One region of the Exiguobacterium sp. QJM3NY_9 genome, then DNA from elsewhere that is predicted to be linked to it. Evidence: riboswitches for the same ligand, from Rfam matches in the RefSeq annotation. Region 1 holds a riboswitch; the other holds the start of a gene.
The links. A riboswitch is a leader RNA that binds a small molecule or an ion and turns the genes downstream of it on or off. The one in region 1 is predicted to bind FMN.
Positions count from the first base shown of each region.

Region 2: another riboswitch for FMN. It lies ahead of ribD (bifunctional diaminohydroxyphosphoribosylaminopyrimidine deaminase/5-amino-6-(5-phosphoribosylamino)uracil reductase RibD); the one in region 1 lies ahead of AC0VYQ_RS11900 (ECF transporter S component).

Region 1 covers NZ_CM149679.1:2,322,704-2,326,106, forward strand. Annotated here, with positions in the region: gene AC0VYQ_RS11885 (GNAT family N-acetyltransferase) at 1-396, opposite strand, end outside; gene AC0VYQ_RS11890 (NAD-dependent epimerase/dehydratase family protein) at 393-1,259, opposite strand; gene AC0VYQ_RS11895 (HesB/IscA family protein) at 1,384-1,734, opposite strand; FMN riboswitch at 1,851-1,990, shown strand; gene AC0VYQ_RS11900 (ECF transporter S component) at 2,148-2,714, shown strand; gene AC0VYQ_RS11905 (YuzB family protein) at 2,779-3,012, opposite strand; gene AC0VYQ_RS11910 (NAD(P)/FAD-dependent oxidoreductase) at 3,105-3,403, shown strand, end outside.
Region 2 covers NZ_CM149679.1:2,721,222-2,724,624, forward strand. Annotated here, with positions in the region: gene ribB (3,4-dihydroxy-2-butanone-4-phosphate synthase) at 1-190, opposite strand, end outside; gene ribE (riboflavin synthase) at 190-816, opposite strand; gene ribD (bifunctional diaminohydroxyphosphoribosylaminopyrimidine deaminase/5-amino-6-(5-phosphoribosylamino)uracil reductase RibD) at 801-1,847, opposite strand; FMN riboswitch at 2,007-2,151, opposite strand; SAM riboswitch class I at 2,302-2,406, opposite strand; SAM riboswitch class I at 2,622-2,724, shown strand; gene AC0VYQ_RS13795 (alpha/beta hydrolase) at 2,785-3,403, shown strand, end outside.

The DNA of each region.
Region 1 (3,403 bases):
ACTGCACGTAATCAAGACCGATTCTAGTCCACGTTCTTTTGCGACTTCAAGTGCTTGACGCAGACCTTCTGTCGCGTAACCGCGCTTCCGGGCGCTCGGCCGAATCCCGTATCCGATATGACCCCCGATTTGTTTTAAACCATCGTTTAAGTCATGACGGAAGTTCACAGCACCGACGATTTGTTTCCCGTCGTAAAACCAATACGTCGAGTGCGTCACCCAGTTCTCTGGAGCCGTCAATGCCTCTTGTTCCTGCTCCTCTAAAAAGTCAGCGAGGGGTAAAAACGTTTTGCTGACGACACTCGGGACAATCGGTTCCCCGGATTGTTCCCATTCTGCCAGAAAGTCTAAATACTCCGTTTCGAGATGGACGGACGGTTTTACTAACGTAATCATTTGTGATTTCGTACCTCCTCTTCAATGAGTCGATCGAGCCACTCGTCGACGTGTTGGAATAAATAGCCGGCTTTTTTCGCTGCTGACGTATCCATATAGAAATCACGTTCCGGCGCCAGTGGTGATTCATCGTCGCCCGTCGTCGCGAACGTTGATTCCGTTCCTGCGACACGGTCAATCTTATCCATCAAATCTTGAATCGATAACACCCCGTCACTCGCTGCATTGATCGGTCCTGTCATCGTCGAACGACCACACCATTCAAGGAACGAGGCCGCTTCATAGCTTGAGATATATCCCATCTTCGCATAAAGATTTTCAGCAACCACAGGAGTCCCTGCGAGCGCACGTTTCACATGGAAGACGAGACGTTCCGTGTAATCATCCGGTCCTAAGACGACCGGGAAGCGAACGGCGATAACAGGAAATGTCGCCCGTTGAAAGAAATAACTTTCTGCTTGGCGCTTTCCTTCCCCGTAATCATGTTCCTGTTCCAAGTCATATTTCCCGGGAAACGGATTGAAATCCCGCTCTGAAAGATTTGCTCCTCCCCCGTCATAGACGGACATCGTCGACGTTAAGATGTAGCGTCCGACCTTTCCTTCGAATGCATCGACGGCAAGTTTTGCTTGATATGGATTAAAACAAATATTGTCGTAGATGATATCCCAGTTTTGACTCCCTAAATCTTTCATCGTACTACTTGACGTCCGGTCCCCTTTAAAGAATGTCAAGCCCTTCGCGACAGGTGGCGTATGTTCCCCCCGTGTGACGAGCGTCACATCATCGCCGGCGTCAGCGAGTCGTAATGCCAGGCGTCTTCCAAAATAACGTGTCCCACCAAAAATCAACACTTTTCGCATCGATAGTCCTCCTTAATGATGACGTACTCATTCCGTTGCCTTACTGTCTTCTCTACCCGATTCTTAAAATCCTGTATCGCACGAAAAAACAAAAAAACGCGGACTCTGAGGTCCACGTTGTGAGTTAGCAACCACCGGGTGTCCCGGCGTTCGTCGCTGTTCTGAATGATGTCCCGCAGCCGCATGTCGCGATTGCATTCGGATTCGTGATTGTGAATCCGCCACCGAGCATCGATTGTTTATAGTCAATTTCTAATCCTTTGACGACCGGATAGTCTTTTTCATTGACGATGACATTGACACCATGTTGCTCAAATGTCAGGTCCGTCTCCTTTTGGCTATCGAAACCCATTCCGTAGGAGAGACCACTGCATCCGCCACCTTGAACGAGCATGCGGAGATTTCTTTCATCGTCCGGCGCTTGTTGCATCATCTCTTTGACTTGAAGAGCAGCTGCTTCTGTTAATTGGATCATGTAATCACCTTCCCTTTTTCTATAGTATACGCAACTTTACGTAGATTCGAAACCTAGTTGCTTGAAACTATCTTGAATTCGTTGTATAAATGAATTGTATCAAAAAAATTAAATCGTTCCATCTTCAGGGCAGGGTGAAATTCCCGACCGGCGGTAAACAGACTTTTGTCTGAAGCCCGCGAGCGAATAGGGCGCTATTTGCTGATTCTGTGTGACTCAGGAGCCGACAGTATAGTCTGGATGGGAGAAGATGGCGGCATGTATATAGACTTATTCCGATTTTGCACATTTCGGATAGGCTTATTTTATTGCGGACTTCTCCCCTGTTGAATCTTATTCAACGGGGGTTTATTTTGGACGCAGTCATGCCAATACTTCATCGAGAGGAACGAAAAAAAGGAGATTTTACTCGTATGAAACGCACTCAAAAAATGGTCACACTCTCAATGTTAGGTTCAATTTCATTTGTTCTTATGTTACTCAACTTCCCACTACCCTTTTTACCGAACTATTTAAAAATCGACTTCAGTGATGTCCCGGCGTTGATTGCTGCTATCATGTTCTCACCGGTAGCGGGTGTAATCGTCGAAGCATTGAAGAACGTTCTCTATTATATTTTCCGCGGAAGCGGTGTTCCGGTCGGCGAACTTGCAAACTTTGCAGCGGGTGTTGCTTTCATTCTTCCTGTCAGCTGGTTCTACCATAAAAAGAAATCAACGCAAGGTCTTGCAACCGGCTTAGTCGCAGGAACAATTACCATGGCACTTGGACTTGCGATTCTCAACTATGTTTTGATCCTCCCGGCATATGCTTGGTTCTTCGGGATGGACTACATGCTTGATCCGGCTGTCAAATGGACAACGATCATCGCTGGTATCTTGCCGTTCAACATCATCAAGGCCCTCTTCATCTCAGCACTCTTCATTCCGCTGTTCTTAAAATTAAAACCTTGGATCAACCGTCGTCAACAAGCTGCATAAGTCCTAGGCGCGCCCGCCGACCGACCGACAAAATCCCCCACTTCATTTGAGGTGGGGGATTTTTTTAGAGTTCATTTTCTTCGATTTTAGCGTAGATGTTTTCTAACAGTTCTTCCGGTGTCTCTCCGATGACGGTCTGGCCGTCAACAAGACAAAAATGATCAAGCGAGCAGATGCCGCAGTAGCCAAGACAACCATACTCGACGACATCGACATTCGGGTCGCGTTCGAGTTGTGACATGACGACTTGTGCCCCTGCCGCTAAGTTACTGATACAAAATTCAATAATGGGATTCACTTTTTTTCCTCCTTTAAGCAGGAATTTACCTTCCTCTTGTCGTATTATACAAGGTCAGACTGATTTAGGGGAACTAAGGGGGATTTTAAGTTATGAAGCAACTAGTCGTTTTAGGTGGCGGATATGGCGGAATGCGAATTTGTGAACGCTTCAAGGATGAAGAGGTCGCCGTGACGCTTGTCGATCGATTGCCGTATCACGCACTAAAGACCGAGTATTACGCTCTTGCAGCAGGTACATTATCCGATCGTGATGTCCGGATTGAATTTCCGGAGGGGAAACATCTCACATATAAATATGGACATGTCGTTAACATCTCGCCAGAGACGAATTCTGTGTTCTTGCAAGACGGGACAGAACTTTTTTATGACGATCTCATCATCGCATTAGG
Region 2 (3,403 bases), 400 kb from region 1:
CCGGACTGACCGGGACACAGACGAGTCCTTTGCCGTAAGTGATCATGAAGTTAATCATCTCGGGTGTCGCGTGTTCCGCAAGTAACACGAGATCCCCTTCGTTCTCACGGTTTTCATCGTCACAGACGATAATCGGTCGTCCGCGTTTTAAGTCATCCACTGCTTCTTCAATCGAATCAAATCCGTTCATCATGCTTCGCCTCCTAAAAATGCCGACCAGTCCGTCTTCGCATCCTTCTGCGTAAAGTGATAGAGATGTTTCGCCATCAAGTCACATTCGATATTGACGAGGGCACCCGTCTGCAAGCGATCGAACGTCGTGACTTGGCGTGAATGGGGAATCAATGAAATCGTCACCGCGTCGTTTCCGACATGTTGCAGTGTCAGGCTCGTACCATTGATTGCAATCGATCCTTTCGGAATACAGTACTTGCTCCAATCGCCTGCCTCAAAACGGTATTCCATCGCTTCACCGTCCGGTCGCCGGCTGAGAAAACGAGCCGTTCCGTCGATATGCCCGCTGACGAAGTGACCACCGAACCGTCCATTCGCCGGCATCGCGCGTTCGAGTTGAACGGCTGCTCCGACCCGTAACGTCTGCAGCGACGTCGCTCGGATCGTCTCATGGACCGCATCGGCCGTGAATCCGCTCTTCGTCATCGCCGTCACCGTCAAACAAATGCCATCAACGGCAATGCTGTCGCCAATCTTTGTTCCGTCAAGCACTGCTGTCGCTTCGATTTCGAGCGCCAACCCGTTCGGTCGAGGGACTTTCCGTTTTATTGTGCCGAGTTCTTCAATCAATCCGGTAAACATGTCATCCTCTCCTTTCGTACATACTGGAGATGGACGTCCGGTCCGATTTGGTTCATTTTCACTAAATCAAAACGGTCTTCGATGTCCTGTTCCGTCGTCAAAGACTTTGTCCCACTGAAGAGGGACGGTGCCTGATAGAGTTCGATCATATCCACGAGATCCGCTTCTAAAAATGCGGATTGAATCGTGGGACCGCCTTCAATCAATACACGCCGGATGCCTTGTTCATATAAAAGTTCGAGGATTTGGTCCGGTGTCGCATACGTCCCGACGAAAACCGTCACGTTCGCCCGTTCGCTTGTTCGTGGCTGTTCCGTCAACCAATACGTCGGATTCAATCCGTCATTCATGACTTGAAACTCATCCGTCAGGCGCCCCCGCCGATCGACGATGACGCGGACCGGTTCGATGCCGGTCGAACTGCGCAACGTCAATGCCGGGTCATCGATGATCACCGTGTCGCTTCCGACGAGAATCGCGTCGTGTGTCCCGCGTAACTGCCGTCCGTCAGCACGTGCCGCTTCTGAAGTGATAAAGCGTTGTTCACCCGTCGCGACCGTCCCGTTCATCGTTTGGGCGACTTTCACTGTGACATGCGGACGTTTTCGTTCGATTGCCTTCCAAAACGGTTCGTATAATGCCTCCGCCTTATCTTTTAGCAACCCGACTTCAACCTCAATCCCCGCCTGACGGAGACGTGTGATACCGCTTCCTGCGACGAGCGCGTGGCGGTCCTCTGTCGCGATAAAGACGCGCGCAATGCCGGCTTTTAGAATCGCTTCCGTACACGGCGGTGTTTTGCCGTGATGATTGCACGGTTCGAGCGTCACGTAGAGATCGGCTCCGCGTGCCGCTTCACCTGCCATGAGGAGCGCTTCGACTTCGGCATGGGGTCCTCCCGCATAACGGTGGGCCCCAAAACCAACAATCCGCCCCTGTTTGACGATGACGCAGCCGACACTCGGATTCGGGCTCGTTTGACCGTTTAACATGTGTGCTAGTTGCATCGCATAACTCATGAATGTTTCCATTTTTTCCGCTCCTTTCAATAAAAAAGACGCCTCCTGTAAAAGGGGGCGTCGTGATTGAAGGATTGACGAAATAAGCGTCTCGCGTTTCTGTTTTTACACATACAGAAACAGACCTTTCCCTGAAAACATTTTTCCAGAAAATGGCAGCAAGCGCATTGTTTCGTCCTTCTCCCATCCGGACTTTACCGTCGGCCTTGGAGTCTCACCAAGTCAGCCACAGTGCGTACACTGCAGGTCGCGGGCTCGTCGATCCATTGATCGCATCACCGCCGGTTGGGATTTTCACCCTACCCCGAAGAACTGGTTATTGAGTTATACAGCTCAAGATTAGCATAGGTCATTCTAAAATACAAAATGAATTGTATTTCATTCTCTTTTTTAGAAAAACATCAAAAAAGGACCCTTCTCTTAAAAGAAAAGGGTCCTCTCATCTGCACTAAGGCAGAATCCGCTCAGCTCATCTTTCAGACAAACGTCTGATGGAATTGGCACAGTACGACGTAAGAAGTCTGTCGCCGAGGTTTCGTAGGGCCAGTCCCTCCACCTCTCTCGATAAGTGCTGCGGTATGAAGTTCATATGTGTGATGTTTCAAGTCGTTCTTATGTCGTGAATCTACTGCTTACACTACGGGGATTCCCTTCTCAAGTCAACCATATTTTCAAAATTAAACCAAATTACCCAGTTTATCAATTTTGACTTCTTTTTAACGTCTTGACAACGTATTTCAATCAATGATATTCTCTTCACAATGATTATTCCGACAATTCCTATACGATATATCAAGAGTGGGCGAGAGATCTGGCTCTACGAACCCACGGCAACCTGCAACATGCAAGGTGCTCCGACCAGCAAAGCCGATGCTTTGGATGATACTTACGATAATCTCGTAGTGCGCCTAAAGCACTACGAGTTTTTTAATAGAAGGAGGAACCCTTTATGAATTCATCATCACCTGTTCTGTGTGGCGCAGAAGATTTTTTGATTGAACGAGGTCCAATCGGTATTTTACTGTCTCACGGTTTTAACGCCACCCCTCAAAGCGTCCGCACTGTCGGAGAATATTTTGCCGCCCAAGGGTTCACTGTGTATGCTCCGCGCCTCGACGGGCACGGGACGAGTATCCAGGATTTCGAAGCGTCGACTGCCGAAGATTGGAAACAAAGCCTCCGCCAAGGGTTCGACGTCTTAACCAATCATTGTTCGTCCATCTTCATCGCCGGACAATCGATGGGTGCGACACTTGCCCTCGCCCTCGTCGCGGAAGGATTACCTGCTGACGGATTGATTACGATCAATGCAGCGTTATCGATTCCTGCCTATGAATCATTATCTTTCGAAGACTGTCCACGCTACTTAAAAGAAAGTACCCCAGACATTAAACGTGAAGCGTTTGAAATCATCTATGACCATGTCCCTGTCGTCTGCGCATCGGAACTTTTAACCTTGATTGACGAGACACGTCCGCTCTTACCAACCATCGAGATTCCAACGCTTATTTTATATTCTGCCGAAGACCATGTCGTCCCGCCTGAAAGCTCGGATTACCTTTATCAAG